Regions from separate parts of the Arthrobacter sp. 01N442 genome, predicted to be linked through region 2. Evidence: predicted binding sites of a transcription regulator. Region 2 holds the regulator's gene; the other holds the start of a gene.
What was found. The regulator LexA, encoded in region 2, represses DNA repair genes until DNA is damaged. The targets are predictions, from matches to a motif close to TCGAACANNTGTTCGA.

Region 1: the regulator LexA is predicted to act here: its motif matches at 4,021-4,036, upstream of AC1DNC_RS00075 (DUF6504 family protein).

The regions. Positions count from the first base shown of each region.
Region 1 is NZ_JBFTRD010000001.1:10,742-17,471, reverse strand. Features, by position in the region: gene AC1DNC_RS00080 (DNA polymerase III subunit alpha) at 59-3,646, opposite strand; gene AC1DNC_RS00075 (DUF6504 family protein) at 3,643-3,972, opposite strand; gene AC1DNC_RS00070 (hypothetical protein) at 4,118-4,504, shown strand; gene AC1DNC_RS00065 (chorismate mutase) at 4,520-4,846, opposite strand; gene AC1DNC_RS00060 (VOC family protein) at 4,861-5,283, shown strand; gene AC1DNC_RS00055 (SOS response-associated peptidase) at 5,290-6,048, opposite strand; gene AC1DNC_RS00050 (mycoredoxin) at 6,211-6,468, shown strand; gene AC1DNC_RS00045 (S-(hydroxymethyl)mycothiol dehydrogenase) at 6,605-6,730, shown strand, end outside.
Region 2 is NZ_JBFTRD010000008.1:48,922-55,651, forward strand. Features, by position in the region: gene AC1DNC_RS15630 (histidinol-phosphate transaminase) at 1-428, opposite strand, end outside; gene AC1DNC_RS15635 (LysM peptidoglycan-binding domain-containing protein) at 529-921, opposite strand; gene lexA (transcriptional repressor LexA) at 1,330-2,079, shown strand; gene AC1DNC_RS15645 (ATP-dependent DNA helicase) at 2,226-4,331, opposite strand; gene hflX (GTPase HflX) at 4,324-5,907, opposite strand; gene AC1DNC_RS15655 (class I SAM-dependent methyltransferase) at 6,507-6,730, shown strand, end outside.

The DNA of each region.
Region 1 (6,730 bases), on a different contig from region 2:
GTTCCGGATAGGCCAACCAACGCAGCTTGCGGCGGGTGAGCCGCCCGTCAGCGGTGGTTCAGCCGCCAAACCCGGTAATGGCAAGGGTCCGGCGGATTCCGTCCAGCGGCCCGGGCACCGCGACGTCGGGCTGGTTCCCGGCGCCGGCGCCGGCTGAAGCGGACCCCTCTTCCGCCGCGGTTCCCGGTACGGTTCCTGGTACGGCTCCGGGCGCGTCCCCGGGTACGGTTCCGGGCCCGGGTGTGGGGAACGGCAGGGTCTCGGTGCGGCTGAGGTCCCAGGCCATCGAGGCGCTGATGCTGATGCCCCGCGGTCCGGTCCGCCGGGTGGTTCCCCGGATCAGCAGCAGCCGCGTGCTGAACAGCAGCGGACCGGCCTGCTCTTGGGCTTCATGGAAGAAGACCGAGTCGACGCAGCCGGTGCCGTCATCGATGCTGATGAACACCACCCGCCGGCCGCCGCGCATCGGCGGTGTCTGGGTGGCCACGCGCACCCCGGCCACCAGCACCTCGGTGCCGTTGCGCAACCCCAGCAGCTTGTCGGCCGTTGTTACGCCCAGCCGCTCCAGCAGGGGTTGGTGGCTGGCCATCAGGTGTCCGCTGACATCCAGCGCCATCAGGTCCAGTTCGGCGCGGACTGTTTCCACCAGCGTGGGGGCGGGCAGCCCGCCCTTCAGGTTCTTGAGCTCGACGTCGCCCAGCGGCAGCGCCAGCTGCCCCTCAATGACCTCCACGCCCTTGCGTTGCGGCCGGCCCTGCAGTTGCTGCAGGTGCTGGACCAGGTCTGCCCGGTTGGCGGTGCCGCCGGAGGAACGGTGCAGCGAGTCGAAAGCGCCCAGCTGTGCCAGCCGCTGGATGCTCGGTTTGCTGATCCGGGAGCGGGCCCGCAGGTCCGCGAGGGAATCATAGGGCTGGCCTGCCACGATCCGCTTCAGCTCGGCCCCGGACAGCCCGAAAATGCCGTTCAGGCTGAGCCGGATGCCGAGCTTGCCCCGGTCCGGGCCGGCGTCCACCCGTTCCACCCGGTATTCGGCGTGGCTGCGGTTGATGTCCAGCGGAAGGATGGGAATCCCCAGCCGCCGCGCTTCGGCCACCAGCAGCCGCTTGGGATACATGCCCGGGTCGTGTTCCCAGAGCCCGGCAAGGAAGGCCTCCGGGTGGTGGGCCTTAAGCCACGCCGACTGGTAGGTAGGCACGGCGAAGGCGGCGCCATGGGCCTTGCAGAAGCCAAAGCTGCCGAACGCCTTCAGGGTCCCCCAGACCTTGTCCACCACCTCGGGCGTGTAGTTCCGGGCCCGGGCTTCCCGGCGGAAGAATTCCTCCACCTTGGCCTCCAGTACCTCGTTGCCGAGCGCCCGCCGGAATTCGTCGGCCCGGGCCAGTCCGCAGCCGGTCATGACATGGAACGTCTTGAGGATCTGCTCGTGGAAGACGGTGACCCCATGGGTCTCCTGAAGCACCGGCTTGAGGTCGGGGTGCGGGTAGACCTCCGGCGCGAAGCCATGCCGGTGTTCGAGGAATGGCCGGACCATGTCCGACTTCATCGGCCCCGGCCGGAACAACGAGATGTCGATGATGAGGTCATTGAATTCCCGGGGCGCCAGCTTCCCGATCAGCTCCCGCTGGCCCGGGGACTCGATCTGGAAGCAGCCCAGGGTGTGGGTGCTGCGGATCAGCTCAAAGGTGGGTTCGTCGTCGAGCGGGACGGCGTTGAGGTCGATGTGGCCGTCGGCGGAGATGTAATCCGGGCCGTTTCCATCCGGCCCTGCCGGGTGGCGGCCTGCTGCCACCACCTCGGCTTTGGACGGGTGCAGCCGGATCACTTCCCGGACCGCGAACGCCATGGCGCTTTGCATGCGGACGCCGAGGACGTCGAGTTTGAGCATGCCCATCGGATCCATGTCGTGCTTGTCGAACTGGCTCATCGGCAGGCCCAGGCCGCTGGGCTGCACGGGGGTACGGTCCAGCAGGGTGGCGTCGCCGAGGATGACACCGCAGGGATGCATGGAGATGTGGCGCGGCAGCCGGTCCAACCGTTCGGTGAGGTCCACCAGCAGGTCCAGCTGTTGGTTTTCGGTGAAGTCCCGTTGTTCCACCCGGCCGGCGAATTCCTTCAGCTCCGGCTTCTCCACCAGGGCTTCGCGGAAGTTCCGGGCCGAAAACCGCCACAGCTGCTTGGCGATCTCGTCGATGTCGCCGCCGTCCATGCCCAGGGCCAAGCCGGCGTCGCGAACGGCGCCGCGGGCGCGGTAACCGTTCTGCATGCTCATCAGCGTGACGCGCTCGGAGCCGAAGCGCTCAAAGATCTTCCGGTAGACGTTGTGCCGCTCGGCGCTTTCGACGTCGATGTCGATGTCCGGCAGGGTGGCGCGGTCCCGGGAGAGGAAGCGTTCGAAGATGAGGTCGTGCTTCAGCGGGTTGACCTGGCTGACCTCGATCAGGAAGTTGACCAGGCTGGAGGCTCCCGAGCCGCGGGCGGCCGCCCGGACCCCCATGTCCAGGATCATCCGGGAAACTTCGGCGACCGTCAGGAAGTAGGAGGCGAAGCCCAGGCTGTCGATGATCCGCAGTTCGTGCTCCAGCCGGGCGCGCAGCTCTTCCGCGGGTTTGCCGGAGATTCCCGGGAAGCGACGGCTGATGCCGGCCTCGCAGCGCTGCGTGAGTTCCACGAGCGGATCCCCCGCGATCCCGATGACCGAGGCTTCCGGGACCACGGGCTGCTTCCATCCCATGTCCGCGCCCGGGTCCATCCGGCAGCGGTCCGCGAGCGCCTGGGTATGGGCCAGCAGGCTCTTCAGGTCCGCGGCACCATAGCCCGCGGCGTGCATGATTTCCTGGCCCAGCCGCAGCATCTGCGCGGAGGACTTCAGCCAGCCCTGCCCGTTGGGTTGCAGCAGCGGCGCGGCGGAGAGCTCGGGCAGCGATTTCAGTGCCCGGGCGGAGTCCAGTACGTCCGCCGTGGCGGCGCCGTCCTCGGCGCAGTACCGTACGGCATTGCTCAGCACCGCGGGAACGGCGTGTTCCGCGGCAAGCTTGAGCATCCGCACGGCATGGGCGGTGCTCAGCGGTTCCCCGGGAGGGCTGAGCTGCGAGACGACCTCTGCGGCGAGGGTTCCTGCCGGCATGGCATCCAGCCAGCGCTTGAAGAGCGTCCGGGGGCGCAGGTACCGCCGGCCTCCCATGGCACGGCCGACATCCGAGTCCGGGCCGATCAGTACCGTTAGCACCGGTTTGAGGGTCTGCGGGTCCAGGGCGCGCGAGGCCAGTTCCGCCCTGGTCACGGCGACCGGCACAGTTCCCCCGGCCTTGCCCGTGGTTCGGGCGTGGGCATCGGAAACCAGCCTGCACAGCGCACGGTAGCCGGCACCGTCGTTTTGTCCGTGCGCCAGGACGACGACCCGTCCGCCCAGCTGGGTGCGGAGGTCCCCGTCGTCGTCGAAGACTGCCAGGTCCACCCCGACGATCGCGTCCAGGCCCGCGGCCATGCACGCCTTCAGGTGCTTGACCGTGCCGTAGAGGCCGTCGCGGTCCGTGCAGGCGAGCGCTGTGGCACCGTCAGCGGCTGCAGCGGCTGCGAGTTCCTCCGGCCAGGACACCCCGTAGTGGGCGCTGAAGGCGGTGGCAACGTGCAGATGGGTGAAACTCATGCCGACTCGGTCTTCCTGAGGGGGTGAAGGGCATCATGGATCCGCAGCAACCGCCAGCGGCCGCTGCCAAGGTGCCGGCTCAGGTCCAGGGTGAGGGTCTGTTCCGGTGTGCCGGCCTCCCTGACCTGGATCCGCCAGATCTCGTGGTCCACCAGCCCCGGCCCGCTGCCCAATGGCGCGCGTTGTTCTTCGGCCCACCATTGCCGCCGCTCGAACCAGCGGACGGGTTCGGCGCAGACCTCGTAATGCCGCCCGGCCCAGTCAAGGGACAACGGCTGGTCGGCCGGGGTGCAGGCGACATCCACCGACTGACTGAATGTCCCCATGATGCCTCCCGGAAGCGCAGCCCTCTGGCAAGAATTTTGAGAGGGTATTCGAATATATCTTCGAACACTTCAAGTCTACGCCGGGCCTGGGACAAAACCTAGATGGGGGGTGGACGGACGCAGGCGCAGGTAGCAGGATTGAGCTATGAGCTCCCATAGCGCACTCCTGAAGCACGTAAGCATCGCCGCCAAGGATTCAACCTTGGTGGCGAAGTTCGATATAGACGGGAATATCCCGAGTTCCGGGGCCTATGTGGTGGGGCTCGTGGCGGCCACTCCGGACCATTCGCACCAGCGCCGGATGGAAATCGAGTTCATGAACGGCGAGGCCGTTTCTTTTTTCTGCTTCAGCCATGACGGCACGGAAGAGAACTTCGACCTCAAGGGCGTAGAGCACTCCGGCAACACCATTACCGGCAACTTTCCGCTCAGTACGGTGATGGGCCTGGCCAAGGGCCACCTGATGACGGCTTACAGCGATTGCGAGGGCCGCGAATACCAGGCCAACGTCCCGGTCGAAGAGTCGCTCTAACCGACTCAACCAGCCTTAGCTGGAGGCTTTGTAGACGTCCAGCTCGAGCCTAATGAAGGCATCGATCATGGCCCGGTAGGTCTGTTCGACAATCTCGGTGTCGATGTCCTTTTGCTCCGCCGTGGCCTTGACGTGTTCCAAGACCCGCTCCACGCGGCCTGGCGCCCTCACCTCGGCACTGTCCGCCTTAAGGGTGCCGGCAATCCGGATCAGCCGTTCGCGGCGGCCGATCAGCGCGACGATCTGCTCGTCCACCTCATCCACGGCCACCCGCACGGCGGCGAGCTGTTCCTTATCGGCCTGGGCTTCTTTGGCGTCACGGTGATGTGTGGACATGTGCATGACAGTATCGAATGATGCAACCACGAGTCGACTTCATCTCATTGGGTGTCCGCAGCGTTGACGCCTCACGCCGCTTCTACGTGGCAGGCCTCGGGTGGCCAGTCCACCGGGAGGTTCCCGGCGACGTGGTCTTCCTCCAGGTCAACCACGGCCTTATCCTCTCGCTCTGGGACGCCGGGCAGATGCAGGCCGAGGCGGGCACCGACGCTCCGGCCGGCATCCCCTGCATCACGCTGAGCCACAACGTGGGCAGCGCCGACGAGGTGGACAAGGTGATGCGCCAGGCGGAGGCCGCCGGCGCCGTCGTCGTCGCCGCGCCGAAGACCCAGCCGTGGGGCGGCTACACGGGCTACTTCGCGGATCCGGACGGGTTCCGCTGGGAGGTCGCCTTCAACCCCACCTGGACGGTCGACGCCGGCGGCAAGGTCACCGTCTAGGGACTCCTAGAAGAGGCTGCCCACCGGTTCGATCAGCTCCGGGGAATCATTCTTCACGTTCCCGACGGCGGTGCCGACGGCGTCGATCCGCCAGCCCTCCGCGACGTCGTGCGCGCCGGCCCGGACCAGCCCCACGAGGGCGGCTGCGTCGTCGGCGTGCGGGTCCAGCCAGGCCTCCATCGTCCGGCGGTCCATCGGCAGCGGGACCCGGTCGTGCAGCGCCGTCAATTCCGCGAGCATGCCGCCCGCGTAACCCTCCGGCGGAGAATCCGTGGTCAGGATCGAGGTCGAGAGCAACCAGCGCTCCGGATCCCCCTCGGCCTTCGTCGGGTCCTTCCACCATTCATAGAGTCCCGCAAAAACTACCGGGCTGCCGTCCTTCGGGTGGACGTAGTAGGGCTGCTTGGCCTTGCCCTCGCCCTTCCACTCGTAATAGCCATCTGCCGGAACGGCACAGCGCCGGGTGCGGGTGGCCTTGCGGAACGCCGGCTTCTCCAAAACGCTCTCGCTGCGCGCGTTGATCATCTTCGAGCCGATGCCGGGGTCTTTGGCCCAGGACGGCACGAGTCCCCAGCGGGCCATGTGCAGCTGCCGCACCGGCTTTGGCGCGGCCCCGTCCTCGACGAGCCGCTCCAGCAGGATCGGCACGTCCGCGGTCGGCGCCACGTTCCACGAGGGCGGAATCACGATCTCTTCTTCCAGTTCGGCGTCGAATTCGGCGAGCAGGTCCCCGACGGCCCGGGCCATCACGTAGCGTCCACACATGGCAACAGCATGCCACCGCGGGCCGCCTACCGGGAATAGAGCCAGGGAATAGCGCACTTCGGGTTACGGTTATTGGTAGTGACGTACGACTTTTGTCGGCAACCGGCGCTGCCACGCAGTACCTGCAACCAGCGCCGCCAACCCAGCTTTGAGGAGAACTTCGTGGACTTCACCCCCGATTCCGGCACCATCACCATGTTTTCGACCACCTGGTGCGGCTACTGCAACCGGCTGAAGAAGCAGCTGGACGCGCAGGGCATCGGGTACACCGAGATCAACATCGAGGAAGTCGAAGGCACCGCCGAACTCGTCGAGCAGCTCAACGGAGGCAACCGCACGGTCCCCACCGTGCTCTTCCCGGACGGTACCGCCGCCACCAACCCGTCCGCGGCCGAGGTCAAGAGCCGCCTCGCGGCCTAGGCCCCACTTTTTAGCGATATGTAGCCCTCGCGACACGGCGCGGCCCCCTCAGGGCCGCGCCGTGTCCAGTTGTGCGACAGAGTAGTAAGACAGAGTTTCACGGCAACATCAGCGACACGAGCAAAGGAGCCAGCCCATGGTCCACGAAGTCAAAGGCGCAGTCGTCCGTTCCAAGAACGCACCCGTCACCCTGGAAACCATCCTGGTCCCGGATCCCGGACCCGGCGAAGCCCTGGTGGACATCCTCACCTGCGGCGTCTGC
Region 2 (6,730 bases):
TCGTCGGCGCGAACTCCGACGATGTATTCCGTGTCCGTGCCGGCGGCGAGCAGCGGGTACATCGAGTAGGTGGGAGGGAAGCCGAGGGCGGTGCGCCCCGGGCCGCCGAAGGCCTGGAGGATTTGCTGCAGGACTTCGTTCGAGCCGTTGGCGGCCCAAATGTTCGCCGCATCCAGTCCGTGGCCGAGATACTCGGCGAGTGCTTCGCGCAGCTCCGTGAACTCGCGGTCCGGGTACCGGTTCAGTCCTGCAGCGGCCTCGGTCACGGCTTCGGCGATGGCGGCGCGGACGTCCGCCGGGACCCCGTGGGTGTTCTCGTTGACATTCAGCAGGATGGGGACATCAAGCTGGGGAGCACCGTAGGGGCGCAGTCCCCGCAGGTTGGTCCGGAGGGGCAGTCGGTTGAGGCGCTCTAGCTGGTCAGTCACTTGCCCAGTTTAAGTGAGACCCGGCCCGGCCCCGAAACCGTGACTGCCAAAAGTCGGCCGGCGGTCCGGCGGCATGACACGCCAGTCCCCTGCAGACGGCCTACTTTGAAGGTACGTACAGCTGTTGGCCGGGGAGGACGCGGGCAGCGCCGAGGTTGTTGAGCTGAACGATGTCGGCCACCACGTCACGGGGATCGCGCTCCGGCGCCACGGCGCCGGCGATAGCCCAAAGCGACTCGCCCGGCTGGACGGTGACGGTGACGGTCGGCGTGAGCGAGAGCTCCGCGTTCGAGTCCGCGGCCTTCGCCGGGGAGTTCATGAAGCCGGACAGGGAGAGGACGAGTACGGCCAACAGCAGCAGCGGCAGCCCAAAGAAGACAAATCGGCCGCGGCGGGTCAGGCGCAACGGAGCCTGCTTGCCGGCTGCAGCGGCCGGGGCCGCCTTCGCAGGAACGGAATCGAACGAACCGGAAATAGCGCTTACTGCTGACATGAGCTGAGCCCTCCTGGACTTATCTGTGTCGCTGGAAATACCTGTGTTGCTGGAAATACATGTGCCGCTCGGCGTACTCCACGTACCTGCCGCCAACCGGCCTTACCTTCGAACCCAAACCGCGAAGCATGAATCTTCGAACACTGAGCCGAAAACCCCATCGGACTTCGAACCCTCGTGTTCGAACACATATTCGAACCTTGCCTGTTCATTTTTAGCACCTATGAACGAACCTTGTCGAGACTCGCTAGAACAAATGTTTGAAAAACCCTGATGGCTGGCCTATTTTTGAATCACAGGACAACCACTTGTGCTGGTGAATAGCAGTTGATCAACGGGGTCTGACATTTTCAGCTCGGAGGGTCCCGGCAGCCTCAGCGGCCGGGCGAAATGAAAGGCATGGCGAACATGGCAGCACAAGCCGCCGGCGGGAGGGCCACCCAGCGGGGCACCCAGACCGGCCGGGCGCCGAAGAGCCTTACCGTCCGGCAGAAGAAGATCCTGGAGACCATCCAGCGTTCCGTGACGGACAACGGCTACCCGCCCTCGATGCGCGAGATCGGCGACACCGTGGGGCTCGCCAGCCTTTCCAGCGTCACCCATCAGCTCTCGCAGCTGGAAAAGCTCGGCTACCTGCGGCGGGACCCCAAGCGGCCGCGCGCCATGGAAGTTCTTATGCCGCTGACGCTGGACGAGGGCGCGACGAAGATTTCAGGCGTGGAAAAATCCAGCGGCCTGCGGGCTGTCGGCGGCCTTGCCGTCTCGGAACTCGCCAGCGCTACGGACACCGCGATGGTGCCCTTCGTGGGCCGGATCGCTGCCGGCGGTCCGATCCTGGCCGACCAGGTGGTGGAGGACGTGATGCCCCTGCCGCGCCAGCTGGTGGGCCACGGCGAACTGTTCATGCTCAAGGTTGCGGGTGACTCGATGATCGACGCCGCCATCTGCGACGGCGACTGGGTGGTCGTCCGGCGCCAGAACGACGCCGTCAACGGTGACATCGTGGCGGCGCTGCTCGATGACGAGGCCACGGTGAAGACCTTCCGCCAGCGCGACGGCCACACCTGGCTACTGCCACAGAACACCCAGTACGAGCCGATTCTGGGCGACCATGCCGTCATTATGGGCAAGGTCGTATCGGTGCTGCGCTCCCTGTAGCCCTCCCCCGGCAACCCCGGGCCAATCGCCGGCCAATCGCCAGCCTGCATCGAAGAGGCCCCGTCCCATTTACGGACGGGGCCTCTCGCGTTCACGCGTGCAGGACGGCTCTTGGCGCGGGCTACTTGCGGGCCGCATGCGGGCGCCTACTTGGCGGACTGCTTGGCGGGGCTTTCCTTGGCCAGTCGGTCGAGGGCGGCCAGGGCTACCGAGGGGTCGGTAGTGGGCCAGAAGGGCGGCAGCGCGGCCCGGAGGAAGGCGCCGTACCGTTCGGTGGACAGCCTGGAGTCCAGAACGGCCACAACGCCCTTGTCCGACGTCGAACGGATCAGCCTGCCCGCGCCCTGGGCGAGGCGGATCGCCGCGTGGGTCGCCGAGACGCTCATGAAGCCGTTGCCGCCGGACTGAGCCACGGCGCGGGAGCGGGCAGTCATCAGCGGATCGTCGGGCCGCGGGAACGGGATCCTGTCGATCACGACGAGGCGGCAGGAGTTCCCGGGCACGTCGACGCCTTGCCAGAGCGACATGGTGCCAAACAGGCAGGTGTCCGGCTCGTCCGCGAACTGCTTCACGAGCGCGGTCATGGTCGATTCGCCCTGGCAGAGAATGCTGAGCCCCAGCCGGGGACGCATCGCCTCGGCAGCCTCCTCGGCGGCCCGCCGGGAAGAGAAGAGGCAGAGCGCCCCGCCGCCGGAGGCGCGGATCAGCTTCTCGAGCTCATCGAGCGCTTCCGGGGAGGTCCCGCGTCCGGGCTTGGGCAGGTGCTTGGCAACGTAGAGGATGCCTTGTTTCGGATATTCGAAGGGGGAACCGACGTCGACGCCGGTCCAGCTCGGGGCCCCGGGGCCCACGAGGCCGAGTCCCCCGGCCGCGGGCTCGAAGGCCGAACCGATCGCCAGCGTTGCGGACGTCAGCACCACCGTGTGGTCGGCGAACAGGCCCTCGCGGAGCCGGCCGGCCACGCTGAGCGGGGCGATGTTGATCAGGGCAGGCGCCGAGTCATCAGGCTGCGAGTAGCCCTGTTGCGGGTCGAAGCTGCTGTTGCGGGAGAACCAGACCACTTCGCGGTTCTCTTTGGCGGCCAGGAGCCGTTCGCACAGTTCCAGGATCACCATCAGCCGCGACCGCGCGAGCTGGCGGCCGCCGTCGGCCGTGTTGGCGCTGTCACCCTTGGAATCGGAGAGCGCGGCGCGGCAGGCGTCGCGCAGTTGGTCCACACAGTCGAGCTGTTCGCTGTTCAGCCCGTTCGGCATCAGGCCGCTGGGGACGCCCTCAATGGCAAGTTCAAGGTTGGCGGCGGCATTGTTGAGCGCATCCACGGTGATCCCGGTGTGTTTGCGGGCACCGGAGGCGGCGGCGTGCACCATGGCCACCGAGAGCTGGCCGGAGACGGCACCGGTGACCCGGTCCTGCAGTTCGTGGGCCTCGTCCACCACCACGACGTCGTACTCGGGCAACACGGCAAGGCCCTCGAACGCGCTGACCGCAAGCATGGCGTGGTTGGTGACCACCACATCGGCGTCGGCAGCATTCTGGCGGGCGAGCTCACTGAAGCATTCGGCGGCGAGCGGGCACTTCTGCGCGCCGAGGCACTCCATCGAGGTGACGGAGACCTGCCGCCAAGCGCGGTCGGTAACGCCCGGCATCAGCTCGTCCCGGTCCCCGGTCTGGGTGTTTTCGGCCCATTCGCGGAGCCTGACGATTTCCTTGCCAAGCTGCGAAGACGGACCTCCCATCGCGGCGGCGAAGTGCGGCACCGAAGTGTCCTCACCGAGGGAGAACAACTGGCCTTCGGACGGTTCTTCGGAGGGGAAGCCGCCTTCGAGCTTATGCAGGCAGACATAGTTGGAGCGGCCCTTGACCAGTGCGACCTTCACCGGTCGTTCAAGGGCCGGAGTGATGGTTTTGAGCAGCCGCGGCAAGTCCCGGCCGACAATCTGGGTCTGGAGCGCCAGTGTGGCGGTGGAGACCAGAGTGGGCTTGTCGCTGACGAGCGAGTGGGCGATCAACGGAATCAGGTACGCCAAGGACTTGCCCGTGCCGGTGCCGGCCTGGACCAGCAAATGGTCGCCCGTTTCGATGGCGCGAGCCACTTGGCGGGCCATTTCGTGCTGGCCGTCCCGGCTCTGGCCGCCCATGCCGGCGACCGCCCGGTCGAGCAGTTCAACTACGAACTGCTCGCCGGACGGGCTGCTTCCAAGCGGCTTCCCCTTGGACGGCGCGGCTTCTTCGGCCACCGCTGGTTCAGTCATTGCTGACGAAGGAATCCAGCTCGGCCGCGAGTCCCTCGCGCACCATCACCACGGCACGGGTGCCGGTCTCCTCGTGGTCCAGGCTGATGATCTCCGCATCGGCCTCGTGCAGCTTGCTAAGCAGGTCCCCGCGGTTGTACGGGATCATCAGCTCCAGCTTCACGCTTGGCCGCGGGATGCCCTCGCTGATGGCCTTGAGCAGCTCCGGGATGCCTTCCCCGGTGCGCGCAGAGACCACCACGTGGCGCGGTTCGCGCTGCTTGAGCCGTTCGACCACGAACGGGTCGGCGGCGTCGGCCTTGTTCAGGACGATGATCTCCGGCACCTTGCGGGCGTCGACTTCGCTGAACACCGTGCGCACGGCCGCGATCTGGCCCTCCGGGTCGGAGTGCGAGACGTCGACCACGTGCAGGATCAGGTCCGAGTCGGCGACCTCCTCCAGGGTGGAGCGGAAGGCCTCCACGAGCTGGGTCGGCAGCGAGCGGACAAAGCCCACGGTGTCGGCGAGGGTGTAACCCAGGCCGTCCGAGGTTTCGGCCTTACGGACCGTCGGGTCCAGCGTGGCGAACAGGGCGTTCTCCACCAGGACGCCGGCGTCGGTCAGGCGGTTCAGGAGCGAGGACTTGCCGGCGTTGGTGTAGCCGGCGATCGCCACCGACGGCACGGCATTACGACGGCGGTTGGCCCGCTTGGTTTCCCGGGCCGGCTTCATCGCGGAAATTTCGCGCCGCAGCTTGGCCATCCGGGTACGGATCCGGCGCCGGTCCAGCTCGATCTTGGTTTCACCGGGGCCGCGCGAACCCATGCCGGCTCCGGCACCGCCCACCTGGCCACCGGCCTGACGGGACATCGACTCACCCCAGCCGCGCAGGCGCGGGAGCAGGTATTCGAGCTGCGCCAGTTCCACATGGGCCTTGCCCTCGCGGCTCTTGGCGTGCTGCGCGAAGATGTCCAGAATCAGGGCCGTCCGGTCGATGACCTTGACCTTGACGATGTCTTCGAGGCCGCGCCGCTGCGACGGGGCGAGCTCGGCGTCGACCACCACCGTGTCGGCGCCGGTGGACATCACGATGTCCTTGAGCTCCTGGGCCTTGCCAGAGCCCAGGAACGTTCCCGGGTCTGGCTTGGCCCGGCGCTGCACGAGTCCGTCGAGGACCTCTGACCCGGCAGTTTCGGCGAGGGCTGCCAACTCCCGCAGGGAGTTCTCGGCGTCGGCCAGGGTGCCTTCGGTCCAAAGCCCGGCAAGCACGACGCGTTCAAGGCGCAGCTGCCGGTATTCGACCTCGGTGACGTCTTCGAGTTCCGTCGACAAGCCGGCGGTCCTACGCAGCGCGTGGCGCTCCTCCAGATCCTGCTGGTCGCCGTCGTAGCTGCTGTGTTCCTCGTCCAGCCGCGAAATCGCCTGGGCCTTGCCGAACACCGCCTTCGACTCGCCGGGGTGTCCGGCGTCGGCGTTGCGTCCGGTCTTGGTCGCAGGGGCGTCTTTGGAGAGGATCCGGTCGATGACAGCTTGGATTTCCGCAGGACTCATGTCCTGGGCGGCTGAATCGGGTCCGGTGTTGGGCTGACTGGTCATGGTCTCCTTTGAAGGGTCTGCAACTTCAGGATAGTGCTGTTCGGTGTTTCGCGGCGCGGTATTCGCGCTGGGCTGACGACTTTGGGTCATCCGGGCCTCCTGGGATGCCTGGCGGCTGCGGTGCCGCTGGCGGGACGGGTCCCCTTGGCGAAGCGCTTTTAGGAGATGCGCTGAACAAGGGAGCGAAGCGATGGCTAAGGGACGGAAATGGCGCTGGATGGCGCCGTTTGGCGGGGAGTTACGGTCCGTTCAGCGCTTGCACCTGCTGGCGTTGAGCACTTAGCCAAGCCCGGGACTGTTGGGCCTCTGCGGATTGACTTCAAGCGGGTCGAGCGCCGGCAGGTGATGCACTGCATCACAGAGGGGGCGCACTGAGCGGAAGGTAACTACCTGCGTCGCTGCGGGGACGGGCATTCGAAGGCCCGCGCCGGCTACTTGAAGTTCAAGATCATGCATTTAAGGTTAGCAGACCTGTCAGCGCCCCCGGCGCGGCATCGCGGTGTGGCGGCGGTGTGGTCGCCCATCGGCGCCCTCGGCGTGGCTCGGCGCGCCACGGCCGGTTTCCCATACCGCCGGACCGCCAACTAATCTGGCCAGTTATGGAGTCTGCACACTATTTCAGCGCCCAGCCCGCCGGGCCGTTCACCCGCAAGCCACTGACCGTGGAGCTTGCCGGCGAGCAGCGGCAACTGCAGACTTCCTCCGGAATCTTCAGCCCGGACGGCATCGACAAGGGAACCGCCGTCCTGCTTGCGGACGTCCCGGCACCGTCACCGCAGGGGAACCTGCTGGACATCGGTTGCGGCTGGGGGCCGATCGCGCT